Regions from separate parts of the Thiomicrorhabdus indica genome, predicted to be linked through region 1. Evidence: riboswitches for the same ligand, from Rfam matches in the RefSeq annotation. Region 1 holds a riboswitch; the other holds the start of a gene.
What was found. Region 1 has a riboswitch for thiamine pyrophosphate ahead of D9T12_RS04240 (TonB-dependent receptor). Riboswitches for the same ligand answer to the same signal wherever they lie in the genome.

Region 1 (7,530 bases):
GGAGACCACTCAAGGTAGACTCCCTATCTTTTTTTGACTAAAACTTAATAAATTAAGCTAAAGCTGCTTTTGCTTTCTCAGCAATTGCACTGAATGCTGGCATATCATGTACAGCAATATCTGCTAGTACTTTACGATCAACTTCAATACCTGCTTTTGAAACACCGTTGATGAAACGGCTATAAGTCATTCCATTCATACGAGCTGCCGCATTGATACGTGCAATCCATAAACGACGGAATTGACGCTTACGCTGACGACGGTCACGGTAAGCATATTGACCTGCTTTAATCACCGCTTGACGAGCAACACGGAAGACTTTACGACGCGCGCCGTAATAACCTTTTGCTTGTTTCAATACTTTGTTATGACGACGACGTGCGATTACGCCTCTTTTAACTCTTGCCATGCTTTATCTCCTCAATTAAGCGTAAGGTAGCATACGGCGAACCATTGCTACATCATTGTCGTGAATCATAGAACCAGAACGTAACTGGCGCTTACGCTTAGTCGATTTCTTCGTCAAAATATGACGAAGGTGAGACTGTTTGCACTTAAAACGGCCTGAGCCTGTTTTTTTGAAACGCTTACGAGCGCTGCTGTTAGATTTCATCTTAGGCATGAAATAAACTCCGCATTTAAGCCTGTTCTTTGAGATTACGCCCATTGAACGACTTGATTTCAGTTTTAATAGTGTAAAACACTATCTCTTAGGGACAACAAACAGCACTGAGGGAGCTGCACCAGAAATCTATATACAATAGACCCCGATTGTTGTAGTTAGACTAATAAATTAGCCTTTTTTGATTGGAGCGACCATCATTTGCATTTGACGACCTTCCATCTTCGGCATCTGCTCAACAGTACCGATTTCCGTAATATCGTCGCGAACGCGCTCCAACATCTTCAATCCCAGTTCCTTATGGGTAATTTCACGACCACGGAACCAAATGGTTACCTTGACTCGATCCCCTTTCTCTAGGAATTTCACCAGGTTGCGTAGTTTGACCTGATAATCTCCCTCCTCAGTTCCTGGGCGAAACTTAACTTCTTTCAGCTGGACTTGTTTCTGCTTTTTCTTTGCTTCATGCGCTTTTTTCTGCTGCTGATACAAATACTTACCATAGTCCATGACTTTACAAACCGGAGGGTTTGCCTTGGCGGTGATTTCAACAAGATCTAAACCGGCATCTTGCGCGGCTGCCATAGCTTCCTTAATAGAAACAATCCCTAGCTGCTCACCATCTGCAGCAATCAGGCGTACTTCAGGTGACGTAATTGCCTTATTAATTCTGTCTTTTGGTGCTTCAGGTTGTTGTGGTCTGCCTCGACCTCTTCGAATTGCGATAGCAATATCCTCCAGTTTATTTCAAATTAATTTTGTGCATCGGTAGAATCTAGTACACGACCTAGATTCGATACATCATCCAACAGCAGTTTTGTTACCTGCTCAATATCGAATGATCCTAAATTCTTACCGCCACGAGCGCGAACATTTACTGCGCCATTTTCCATCTCTTGGTCTCCGACCACAAAAATATATGGCACGCGCTGCATAGTGTGCTCGCGAATTTTAAACCCAACCTTCTCATTTCTCAAGTCTGTTTCGACTCTAAAGCCCTGTTTTTTCAGATTTTTCGCAAAATCTTGCACATATTCATTGTGAACGTCAGAAATTGACGCAATAACCACTTGTGTTGGCGCTAACCATGTTGGGAATTTCCCTTCGTAATGTTCGACCAAAATCCCAACAAAACGTTCAAGAGATCCTAAGATTGCACGGTGAATCATAACAGGGTGTTGTTTCTCGTTATTGGAATCAACATAAACCGCATCTAAGCGTTCAGCCTGGGTCATTGAGAAATCCAACTGAATGGTTCCACACTGCCAAACACGACCAATACAATCTTTTAATTGGAACTCAATCTTCGGACCATAAAACGCACCTTCTCCAGGCTGAAGCGCATATTCAAGACCAGCATCTTTTAATGTTTCCTCAAGCGCCGCTTCTGCCAAGTCCCAAACATCATCAGAGCCAACACGTTTTTCTGGACGGGTTGAGAACTTAACCGCGATATTATCGAAACCAAAATCCGCATAGGTTTCATAAACCAAATCGATACACCCTTGAACTTCAGCCTTGATTTGTTCTGGGGTACAGAAAATATGTGCATCATCCTGAGTAAAGGAACGAACACGCATTAAACCATGTAGCGTTCCAGAAGGCTCATTACGGTGAACCGTTCCAAATTCTGCAATACGAACTGGCAAATCTCGGTAAGAATGCAAATGCTGATTGTAAACCTGAATATGACCCGGACAGTTCATTGGCTTCACCGCATAATCACGGTTATCCGTTTCTGTGGTGAACATATTATCTTTGAACTTATCCCAGTGGCCGGATTTTTCCCAAAGAGAGCGATCCATAATGAATGGCGTACGAATCTCATCGTAGTCATTAGCAACCAGCTGTCCGCGCATATATTCTTCCACAACACGATACAAAGTGGTTCCTTTCGGATGCCAGAACGCCATACCAGGAGCAAGTTCATCAACATGGAATAAATCCAAAGTTTTACCCAGTTTACGATGGTCACGCTTTTCCGCCTCTTCCATCATTTTCAAATAGTCTTTTAGCGCACCTTTATCAGGGAAAGCCACACCATAAATACGTTGCAACATTTTATTATCTGAATTGCCACGCCAGTATGCCCCTGCCACATGCGTTAATTTAAACGCTTTGGTGAATGACATATTTGGCACGTGTGGCCCAACACACATATCCACATATTCTTCGTGAAAGTAGAAACCAAACTCGGTTTCGTTTGGCAAATCACGGATTAATTCAAGCTTGTACTCTTCACCACGTTCTTGGAATGTTTTGATCGCTTCAAAACGTGGTAGCATTTTCTTAACAACTGGATATTTGGTCTTCGCAAGCTCTTGCATACGCTTTTCGATTTTCTTCAAATCTTCCGGCGTGATTTTGTAATCCATATCAATGTCATAATAAAAACCGTTATCAATCACCGGTCCAATCGCCATTTTAACATCTGGATAAAGCTGCTTAAGCGCATGGCCTAAAAGGTGAGCGCAAGAATGGCGCATGATATGAACGCCGTCTTCATCTTTCATTGTCACAATTTCTAACGTCGCATCTTCAGTGATTAAATCGCAAGCGTCTTTTAACTGACCATTCACTCGGCCGGCAATCGTCGCTTTAGCAAGTCCACTACCGATACTTTCGGCAACTTGCATGACAGATACAGCTTGGTCGAACTCTTTCTTCGACCCATCAGGTAACGTGACAATAGGCATGAAACTTCTCTCGTGTAAATTTTTAAGAACGCGAAATTTTAACAGCATTCAGACTTGTCGGCTAGACAATTAAGAAAAGTTTTATCAATGAAAATTCAAAGAAAATAGAACTTAATACGATTAGTCCTGTGGATTGGCTGGATACGCTTTTTCATATTCTGCTTCAGCAGCTTGAATTTCGGCATCAAAGACCTCTATAGACATACCAAAGAAATCAAGTGCTTTTTGAAACTTTGAATCCTCTAAATCCCAGTAAGTGCTTGGCACCTCACCAATCCCATTATCATGCCCCAATCGGAACACCCCCATCTCAGCGAGATAGGTTAGGTTGGCATAAGGCTGAAATTCTTCACGCGCTTTTTCAGGAATATGGTGATAAGCCACCCCCATAACAACTTCATTTGAAAACTTCCACAATTGTAGCAGTCGAGCACTCATCAAGGCATGATAGGTGCCATAGGTTTTATTTTCGACAACAGGCAGTACCGTGATGTCATAATCAATTGCTTTTAGGACTTCTTGATATTTTTCGCGACTTTCTAAAGCCAACAGATAAATACCTAAATCACGCATTAATCCACACAAAAACGCATCACTTGGATTAAGGTTCAATTTTTTAGACAAAAGTTGAGCAATAAACGCCGCCATCACGGCATGTTTCATAAACAAGTCGACACTAAATGGAGGTTTACGGTGAAAGGTTTCTCTATAAGAAATGGTATGTGCAAGCAGTCGTACATCGTCTAATCCGATGCGAACCACTGCTTCCGATAAATCAGTTACCGCCTCACCCAGAGAATATTTAGCGGTGTTCGACATAAAGATAATACCGGCCGTAAGCCGTGCATCAAGCGTAATCACTTTGACAATTTCAGAAACATCGTGACTCGTATCATCAGCCAACATTTTTTCAAGTTTCATTAACGCTTGAGGCATCCTTGGAAGATCACCAAGTTCTGCTAGGTGTTCAACCATCTCCTTACTCACTTGGGAAGTGGATGAAGCGGAATGACTTGTATTCTCTGACATATAGATTCTCTAGTCGTTAATGAATTAAGTTTTACTAAAAATAAATGAGTTATATTTTAAGCTGATTTTTATGACGTTTTTCGTTAAAATCCCGAAACTTAAATAAAAACTGATCACAAACATATTTCAGCTAACCTAGGGGAGGCCATCAAAACCATGTGTTTTGAGCCTGAGAATTCGAAATGTTTCGAAAAACCCTTATTACCTGATCCAGATAATACTGGCGTAGGGAAGGAAAAAAACACAATATGTTTATTTACCGGCCGGTAAATAAACAATGAACTCCTCTCTCTTGCCCTATTTCCAATGGGGAAAATTGACTATGAAAACTCAACTAAAGCCGCTTTCTTTGGCCATTATTTTAATGAGCCAACCAGCATTCGCGACTGAATTAAAAACCATTAACATTAACGCGGATCTTCGAGGAACCAATGAACAAGAAATGCCGACAAGCATATCGGTAAAAACGCAGAAAGAACTTCAAGACGAAGGTGCTAGTCACTTTGACGATGTGCTTTTAAAAACCCCAAATGTGAATTATTCAGGTCAATCGTCTCGAGCTCGTCATATTCAAATTCGAGGCATAGGGGAGCGAGATGAATATACAGGAGCACCCAATTCGAGCGTTGGATTTGCCATTGACGACATTGACTATAGCGGCATTGGAATGGCGGCCAGCACATTTGACATTCAACAAATTGAAGTATTACGCGGCCCTCAAAACACTCGTTATGGTCAAAGTGCCATTGCTGGGCTCATTAATGTCAAAAGCAATGAGCCTACCGAATATCGCGAATCCATGATTGAGGCGACGGCTGGGCAAGATAGCCTGACAGAACTCGGAATTATGACTTCAGGTCCCTTTTCGTCAGCTGAAAAATCGCCACAGTACCGCATTGCAATATTTAAACACGACAGCGACGGCTTCCGAGACAATAAAACACTCAACCGTTCAGATACAAATGGTCGCGATGAATTAACCGCAAGAGCAAAGCTGCGCTTCTTTCCTAGTGATGACACAACGGTTGATGTCACACTTTTGCATGCCGATTTAGACAATGGTTATGATGCATGGTCAAGAGATAACTCTTTTACCAACCTATCTAATGAGCCTGGTCAAGACACATTACTTTCAAACGCTTTTTCTGCAAAAGTGACACATCAACTCAATAGCAATCGAACTTTACAAAGTATTACCTCTTTTTCTGACAATGAACTTCGGTATGCCTACGACACGGATTGGAAAGCGGATGATACAACTTACCGAGGTTTATTTGATAATCAACAAGACCGCCAAAACTTTAGCCAAGACATTCGAGTCATTGACAAAAACTGGCTGATTGGTGCTTATTTCTCAAAAATGGATGAGAAAAATACACGGTATGAACGGTATGACTACCCAAGCTGGGGAGATAACTATCAAACCGATGCAAATAGTGATTACGTGCTGAAAAAAGCCTCTATTTACGGGCAATACGACTTGGCATTTAGTGAAAAAGCAACCGTTGCGCTTTCTGCACGCTTAGAACGAAATTGGAAAGATTTCGACTTAAATACTCAGCTAAGTGGTTTTGATACCTCTTATGGCGGAGGTGCTTACGATTACTCAAACCCTGAATCGAGTTCCCCCACTGAAAACCTCTGGGGGGGTTCAATCATCTACTCATATAAATACAATCAAAAACATACGGCTTTTACAGGGGTAACGCGCGGCTATAAAATGGGCGGTTTCAATACCAACCTGACAGAATCAAGCATTGAGAGCGGAGCCTATGACTCTGAAACACTCTATAACTATGAAATCGGTTTGAAATCCAACTACTTAGACGGTAACTTAAAAACCTCTACAAACCTGTTTTACATGGACCGTAAAAACCCACAATTTGATGGCTACGGATATGAATCAAGCTATGCACACTGGGTGTACTTCACAGAAAACTTTGAATCCGCAAACGCCTATGGTTTAGAAGCTGAATTTGATTGGCGCGTAAATACCACTTGGAATCTATTTGGTGCCGTATCGGTCATGAAAACCGACATTTCAGGAACGCCGACTTTTGCAAACTTTACATTGGATGACAGAGAATATGCTCACGCCCCCTCTTACCAATACAACTTTGGCGCAAAATATCGTAGTGCATCCGGACTTTATTTGATGGCCGACATCACCGGCATGGATGCTTTTTATTTCGACAATGTTCATGACTTTAAGTCTGATTCTTACACTTTAGTCAACGCAAGAATTGGTTATGAACAAGAAAACTACGAAGTCTATCTATGGGGGAAAAACATCACCGATGAGACTTACGCAACCCGCGGTTTCCAATTTGACCACTTCGATGGTGATGGCGAACAACAGTACGTTCGTTTAGGTGACCCTCGTCAAATCGGCGTAACCGCTCGCATCTATTTCTAATTTGCACGATCAACAGAAAGAGGCTCCGAAGAGCCTCTTTTATTTTGGAGCTCTGATGAACGTCACAGTAGATATAAGCTTATACCCATTAAAAAAAGCCTACCGGCAGCCAATTTTTGAATTTATTGATCATTTAACCGGCCGGTCAGAAATCGAGCTGACCTACAACTCAATGAGTACGACTCTTTTTGGAGAATACTCTGTCATCATGCCTTTACTAGAAACAGCCTTTGAAAACCATTTGGAAAACATACCAGAAAGCGTGTTTGTGCTCAAAATCTCAGGCGGTTGCCATACAGAGAACTAATATGAATGCCAAAAATAAAGTAAAAATAGTGAGGAACGATCATGCCTAAAACTCAAGGCTATGAGTCACATGCGGATATGTATGACCAGTGGTTTGAAGAAAATGCAGAACTCTATGCTGCCGAAATCGCCGCGATTAAAAAACTTTTGCCGGCCGGCAAAGGTGTGGAAATCGGTGCCGGCAGTGGCCGTTTTACCAAACCTCTCAATATCCATACAGGTATTGAGCCTGCCAAAGCCATGCGTGAAAAATCACTGGCGCAAGGTTTAAACATTATTGAAGGCACAGCAGAAAATTTGCCTCTCAAAGATGACCAATTTGATTTTGCAATCTTTGTCACTTCAACTTGCTTTTTGGACAACCCTGTCAAGGCATACCAAGAAGCACACAGAGTGACTCACGCCACGGGTAAAATTTTAGTCGCCTATTTAGAACGCGAATCAGAACTGGGTCAAATTTA
Region 2 (7,530 bases), 380 kb from region 1:
TTGCCGAGCACCCTGAAAAAGCTCAGTCGGATGCGAAAAAAGTTGGGTGGCTATTAGCTTCGGAACTACTTGCCTGTGGGGTTGATTTTAGTTTTACACCTGTATTGGATATTGACTACGGTGAGTCAAGAGTTATTGGAGATCGTGCATTTTCATCGGATAAAGCAACGATTTCAAAATTGGCAGCGCATTTAATGAACGGAATGCATCAAGCAGGAATGGCCTGTGTGGGAAAACATTTTCCCGGTCATGGGTTTATTGAGGCGGATACCCATTCTGAGATTGCTGTGGACGATCGAAGTTTTTCTGAAATTCAACAGAAAGATTTACAACCATTTTTAGGTTTGATTGCAGAAGGTTTGGAAGCAGTTATGCCAGCACATGTCATTTATTCGCAAATTGATAACAAGCCGGCTGGTTTTTCAGCTTTTTGGTTGCAAGAAGTTTTGCGAAAAAAATGTCACTTTGAAGGTGCGATTATCTCCGATGATATGAGTATGCAAGCGGCAAAATCCTATGGAGATATTGTGACTGGTGTCGAAGCGGCGTTAAATGCGGGTTGCGACTTGGTTTTAGTCTGTAATGATCCCATTGCGGCAGATAAAGTTATTGCACAGGTAAACTGGCAAGGTTCACCTCTAAATCACGCGCGCTTGATTCGCCTTCAGGCGCATGGCAAATTTACAATGGAAAAACTTCATTTAGATCCGGTTTGGCAATCAGCGGTGCAAGCGGTGAATCGAGTGTTTAATTATCAAGAGATTCAAGAGGCATTACTTTAATGGAATGGTTAGTAGGGCTTTGGGCCGATTTAGTCACCTTATTCGGTGGGCAAGTATGGATTCTAATGATTTCTGCAATCCTGTTAGCGACATCCGTTATCGACCTAATTTCTAGACGCTTTTTAAAGACTTTACATTATCAACTTTTGAAGCGTCATAAAGTTTGGTTGGACAGTTTTGTTGATGCTTCTCGTGCACCCGTTTCTTTCTTTATTTGGGTGACAGGTACTGTTCTAGCATTAACAACCCTTATTTATAGACTCAATATCTATGTTGATTTAATTCCAATTATTCAATCGTTTAAATCCACAATCTTAACTTTGTCTGTCGGTTGGTTTGTGATTCGATTGGTGCAACGACTTGAATTGCATCTTAAAGCTTATGCTCGTGTGGATGATCGTTTTGATGAGGTGACCGTTGAGGCACTTGCAAAGATTATTAAATTGCTAGCGTTTGTTTTGACTGGGTTGTTCTTCCTTAATGCATTTGGTGTCAGTTTGACAGGGCTGTTAGCATTTGGTGGGATCGGTGGTATCGCGGTTGGTTTTGCGGCAAAAGACCTTCTTGGGAATATTCTTGGTGGTTTAATGATTTACTTGGACAAACCCTTTACAGTTGGTGAATGGATTCGTTCACCAGATAAACAGATTGAGGGAGTCGTTGAAAAGATTGGCTGGCGTATGACGACAGTTCGCACCTTCGATAAACGACCGCTGTACATCCCTAATGGAATTTTTGCAACCATCGCCATTGAAACCCCCACGAGAATGACAAATCGCCGAATTTATGAGCATATTGGCATTCGATACAGCGATATTCATGTAATGCCTCAAGTGGTGGCAGATGTTAAACAGATGCTACAAGAACATCCTGAAATTGATCAGGAGCAAACGTTGATTGTTAATTTTAATGCGTTTAATGCGTCTTCTATTGATTTTATGGTCTATACCTTTACCAAAACCACAAATTGGGTTGAGTATCATGAGATTAAGCAAGATGTATTTTTGAAAATTAGCGATGTAATCGCGAGTTATGGGGCAGAGATTGCCTTTCCGACACGCACGTTGCATATGTTTAATGAAAACTCTTCCACGAATTTAGAGGCATCGGACTCCATACCGAAATAGGAAAAAATAAACTTACCGGCCGGTAAGCTTTAACTGGCTGGTATTCAGTTTTACCAAATTAACACTTCAGGTTCTAGGTGAATCCCAAATTTATGGTTTACCTCTTCTTGGATGGCTTGCGAAAGGTTCTTTATATCACAACCGGTTGCACCGCCAAGATTCACCAATACTAAAGCGTGAATATCACAAACCCCAGCTTGTCGTATCGATTTCCCTTTCCAACCAGCCTCTTCAATAAGCCAAGCAGCTGGAATTTTGTAGCATCCGTTCACCATTCTATGATGAGGCATGTCAGGAAAATCTTCTGTGAGTTTTTCAAAGTATTCTTGATCGACAACAGGGTTTTTAAAGAAAGAACCGGCATTTCCATTTTTGTTTGGATCAGGCAGTCGATTCCGACGAATTCTCTCAACGGTGTCACAAATAATTTGCGGCGTAAGTTCTTCTTTTTCGTAACTAGCGACGGCATTTTTCAAAGGTTCATAGAATAGGTTTGCATGGCCTGCTGTAAGTTTTTTCAAACGGAAAGTAACACGGTGTACTAAGAGTCGATTACTAAATTCTTCTTTGAAAATACTGGTGCGATAATCGAAATTACATTCGCTGTTGCGAAATTCTCGGCGTTGACCATCGAATAAGTCTAATGTTTGTACTCGGGTAATCGTGTCTCGAGCTTCTGCACCATAAGCGCCAATGTTTTGAACCGGTGCAGCACCAACAGTTCCAGGGATGAGAGCGAGATTCTCAAGCCCCCACCAACCTTGAGCCACGGTGTAACGAACCAAGTCAATCCAAGCGACGCCTGCACCGACCGAAATCCATACATCATCGTTATCTTCCTGCATGATTTTGATTTTATTGAAGGTACAGCAAACGGTGACACCATTGAAGTTTTCAGTGAAGAGCAAGTTACTGCCGCCGCCAATTATCCTCCAAGGTAGTGATGCCAACTTAAGATCCGATCTCAATGTGAGAATGTCGCTTTGACGGCTGACTTCAGCATAATATTGAGTTTTCGACTGTATATGAAAAGTGTTATGTTTCAATAAAGAGTAGTTGGCCTGGATATGCATGGGCTTGTGTATAATAAATTTTTGATTGTTTCACCAATTATAAAGGAAACGCTTTGAGCCAGCTAAAACTTTCAAAAGAAACTTGGTCTTCCCAGTCAATTTTTATCCTTGCGGGGATTGGCTCCGCAGTAGGACTGGGAAATCTCTGGAAATTCCCTTATATCACTGGTGAATATGGGGGGTCAGCTTTTTTGTTGGTTTATCTTTTTTGTGTGCTGTTGGTTGGCTTGCCGCTTTTAATTGCTGAAATTACCTTAGGACGAGCAGGACAGGCGAATCCTGTACAAGGTATGGCGAATTTAGCTCGAGAAAATAAGGCTTCAAAGCTTTGGTCATTACTTGGGTTAAATGGGGTTTTAGCCGCTGGTTTTATCTTGTCTTTCTATTCCGTCATTGCAGGTTGGTCTGGTGCTTATTTTGTTTCAAGTCTTCAAGGAAATTTTATTTCTCAAGATGTGGCAACCATTCAGGGGGATTTTTCAGCCTTGCTGAGTTCACCATGGCAACTGTTATTTTGGCATACGGCTTTTAGTTTGCTGGCCGTTTGGATTGTCTCTAGAGGTGTTAAAAATGGTTTAGAGAAAGCCATCAATATTTTAATGCCAGCTTTATTTGCGATTTTGTTAATTTTATTGGGGTATGTGGTGGCTTCAAGAGGGTTTGAAGAAAGCGTTACCTTTTTGTTTCAGCCAGATTTTTCGAAATTAACCGCTGAAGCGGTTCTGGTTGCAATGGGACATGCGTTTTTTACTTTGAGTCTGGGATTGGGTGTCATGATGGTGTATGGCTCTTATTTAAACCAACAAAGCTCAATCGTTAAAGCATCAATTTGGATTGCTGTTGCTGATACAGCCATTGCCCTGTTAGCAGGGGTGATTATTTTCTCAATTGTCTTCGGTAATAATTTAGATGCAGCTTCGGGACCGGGCTTGTTATTCCAAACGTTACCAGTGGCCTTCAGTGAAATGTGGGGTGGTTGGTTTTTTGGCACACTTTTTTTTGGTTTGGTTGTTTTGGCGGCGCTGAGTTCAGCTATTTCTTTAATTGAACCTGCTGTCAGTTGGTTTGAACAAAACTGGGGAATTCAACGTAATAAAGCGGCCTGGGGATTTGGGTTTGTCACTTGGGTGTTAGGAATTGGGACCGTTTTGTCTTTTAATACTTGGTCTGATATTTATCTATTTTCAGACAAAACTTTCTTTGACAGTCTAGACTTTCTAACGGCAAATATAATGTTACCGGCCGGTGGATTCTTTATGGCAATTTTTGTTGGCTGGGTACTTTCGAAAGAGAAACTAAAAGGTGAGTTGGGTTTACAGGAACGTACTTTAAATCAGTATCGCGTCACCTTAAGATGGATCGTCCCTGTACTAGTAATGATTGTCTTTATTTACAATTTAATCTAATGGAATCGAAATCGTTGGAGAAGTGCTCAATGACTCTCTTTGTAGTCATTAGTCCAAGCTGGATCGAATTCAGTTTGATTTAGTTCTAACCCAAGTTCTGTCATTTGTTTTTCAAGTTGCTCTTTTTCCACTTTCATATCGATTAATGCAGAGCTGTTTTGCTCAAGTTTGTGCATCTGCGTCAACCCCAGATGATAAAAGCGTAAAATCTTCACTGCCTTTTGATCGCCAACCTTTGCTGCGGATTGAATATTCGCTAAACGATTTGTGACATACATTAAGTTTCGTTTGAGTTTCCAACCATACACAGCTTCTTGCATGAAAGGCTTATCTGCAAAGAACTTTTTCATAATCCACGCAGTAATCAACAGTCCGATAAATGCGCCTATAAAGTTCAAAACTAAATGATTATTTGAATAAGGCCCTAAATACTCAACCGTTAGAGTGGCTGTGATGAATCCTATAACAATAAAAATGGCCATCATTGAAAGCGTGACATTGCGAGTTTTTTTGCGATAGGTTGCAGGATCAATCTCTTGAATTTTAAACATTGTTCATCTCCATATAGGTAGTTTGGTGCAAGATTTTACTGAATTTTTAGTGGGCTTTTCGACAAACTACCTGATAAATAGACTTGCATCTGGTTAAATTCTTACTATACTTTCTATCATACTTAATTGTCGGAGTGCCAAACGGTTGAGATTTCTCACCGAGGCTGAGATCGCGAAAGCGGGATCCGTTGAACCTGATCTGGTTAAGGCCGGTGTAGGGAACAATAGCAACTCTGGCGTTTACTTGACTTAAGTACGCGTCGAAATTGTAGATTTCTATCTATCTTTTCCTTTTGTCTTATTTTCATGTAGCGCCTTGCTAATTCAACTATTTTTTCTCATGTCTCTTTGCTAATGTTTATTAGCATCTCGCGTTTGCCTTCCTTATCTATAACTAAGGATTTAGCAAAATGAGCCAAAACCACAAAGCGACAGATCGTCGTGAACGTCGAGCCGCAGCAGAAGCATTTATTAAAAATGTATCTGGGCAATCTTTCCCTAATTCTGAAAAGGTCTATGTTCCGGGAAAATTACACGACATAAAAGTCGGAATGCGTAAGATCACATTAAGTGATACCTATGTTTCAGGTCCAGAAGATAACCCTATTACGGAAAAAAACGAGCCTGTGCATGTTTACGATACCTCTGGGCCTTACACGGATCCAAATATTGAAGTAGATGTTTACAAAGGTCTTCCGAAATTACGTGAAGCGTGGATCGAATCGCGTGGAGATACAGAAGTATTAGACTCTGTGACTTCAAAATTTGCTCAAGAGCGTTTGGCTAATGAAGGTGTTGACGCTATACGGTTTGAAAAATTGCCAACGGTTCGTCGGGCTATCGCTGGTAAAAATGTTACGCAAATGCATTATGCTCGCCAAGGCATTATTACCCCTGAGATGGAATACATTGCGATTCGTGAGAACATGAAACGTGCTGAAATTCGTGATGAAATGATTACACAACAGCATGCTGGCGAGTCATTTGGAGCGTCTATTCCTCAAGATATTACTCCCGAATTTGTGCGTGAAGAAGTCGCGCGTGGCCGAGCAGTCATTCCATGCAATATCAATCATCCTGAATCCGAGCCTATGATAATTGGCCGTAATTTTTTAATCAAAGTAAATGCCAATATCGGTAATTCATCAGTTGGTTCTTCGATTCCTGAAGAAGTTGAAAAACTTGTTTGGGCGGCAAAATGGGGGGCAGATACGGTAATGGATTTGTCTACTGGCCGCAATATTCACGAAACTCGTGAGTGGATTATGCGTAATTCACCTGTACCAATTGGAACCGTTCCAATCTATCAAGCTCTTGAAAAAGTAAATGGAATCGCTGAAGACCTTACATGGGAAATTTTTCGTGACACATTGATTGAACAAGCTGAGCAGGGCGTGGATTACTTCACAATTCATGCGGGTGTCTTACTGCGTTATATTCCAATGACTGCAAAACGCGTCACGGGAATTGTATCGCGTGGTGGGTCAATTATGGCCAAATGGTGTTTGGCACACCACCAGGAAAGTTTTTTGTATACCCACTTTGAAGAAATTTGTGAAATTATGAAAACCTATGATGTTTCTTTTTCGCTAGGAGATGGTTTACGTCCAGGATCAATTGCCGATGCGAATGATGAAGCACAATTTGCTGAACTAGAAACTTTAGGTGAATTAACGCAAATTGCGTGGAAACATGATGTTCAGGTCATTATTGAGGGGCCGGGTCACGTTCCGCTTCACATGGTGAAAGAAAACATGGATAAACAGCTGCGTGAGTGTGGTGAGGCACCATTCTACACACTTGGACCCCTGACGACAGATATTGCCCCTGGTTATGACCATATTACTTCTGGGATCGGTGCTGCCAACATTGGTTGGTACGGTTGCGCAATGCTCTGTTATGTAACACCAAAAGAGCATTTGGGTTTACCAAACAAGGAAGATGTCAAAGAAGGTTTGATGACCTATAAAATTGCAGCACATGCAGGGGATTTGGCAAAAGGGCATCCTGGTGCGCAGATTCGTGATAATGCTTTATCAAAAGCCCGCTTTGAATTCCGTTGGGTTGATCAGTTTAATCTTGGTTTAGATCCTGAGCGTGCACGTGAATATCATGATGAAACAATTCCACAGGAATCTGGAAAAGTTGCGCATTTCTGTTCAATGTGCGGCCCTAAATTCTGTTCAATGAAAATTTCGCAAGAAGTCCGAGATTACGCAGCAGAACAAGAAGCAGCCGTTCAAAATGGTCAAATTACTGAAATCACTCTGGATGAAATTAAAGCTGGTATGAAAGAGAAATCTAAAGAGTTCATTGAGGCTGGTAGCGAAATTTATCAACCTGAAATGGTGAAAAAAGAAGCGTAAAGATGCACGCAATATCAGAAAACGTTGAGCCTAGAATAGCTATTCTAGGCGCAGGGCTTTTAGGTCGCTTGATGGCTTATCATCTAAAAGACCATGCAAAGGTGTTTTTATATGACAAAGATCAAGGTGATGCAAAACAAAGCGCGGCTTACCTAGCCGCAGCGATGTTGGCACCTTTGGCTGAATCGGCAGAAAGTAGCATTGGAGTCATGCGATTAGGTGAAT

Region 2: linked by a shared signal. The riboswitch ahead of thiC (phosphomethylpyrimidine synthase ThiC) and the one ahead of D9T12_RS04240 (TonB-dependent receptor) in region 1 are both predicted to bind thiamine pyrophosphate.

What each region holds. Positions count from the first base shown of each region.
Region 1 is NZ_CP033040.1:1,015,333-1,022,862, reverse strand. It holds gene rplT (50S ribosomal protein L20) at 53-409, opposite strand; gene rpmI (50S ribosomal protein L35) at 425-622, opposite strand; gene infC (translation initiation factor IF-3) at 794-1,342, opposite strand; gene thrS (threonine--tRNA ligase) at 1,375-3,318, opposite strand; gene D9T12_RS04245 (HDOD domain-containing protein) at 3,439-4,347, opposite strand; TPP riboswitch at 4,475-4,596, shown strand; gene D9T12_RS04240 (TonB-dependent receptor) at 4,670-6,763, shown strand; gene D9T12_RS04235 (hypothetical protein) at 6,819-7,070, shown strand; gene D9T12_RS04230 (class I SAM-dependent methyltransferase) at 7,112-7,530, shown strand, end outside.
Region 2 is NZ_CP033040.1:1,399,849-1,407,378, forward strand. It holds gene nagZ (beta-N-acetylhexosaminidase) at 1-782, shown strand, start outside; gene D9T12_RS05900 (mechanosensitive ion channel family protein) at 782-1,909, shown strand; gene murB (UDP-N-acetylmuramate dehydrogenase) at 1,960-2,982, opposite strand; gene D9T12_RS05910 (sodium-dependent transporter) at 3,036-4,388, shown strand; gene D9T12_RS05915 (DUF3087 family protein) at 4,415-4,939, opposite strand; TPP riboswitch at 5,060-5,177, shown strand; gene thiC (phosphomethylpyrimidine synthase ThiC) at 5,350-7,305, shown strand; gene D9T12_RS05925 (FAD-dependent oxidoreductase) at 7,308-7,530, shown strand, end outside.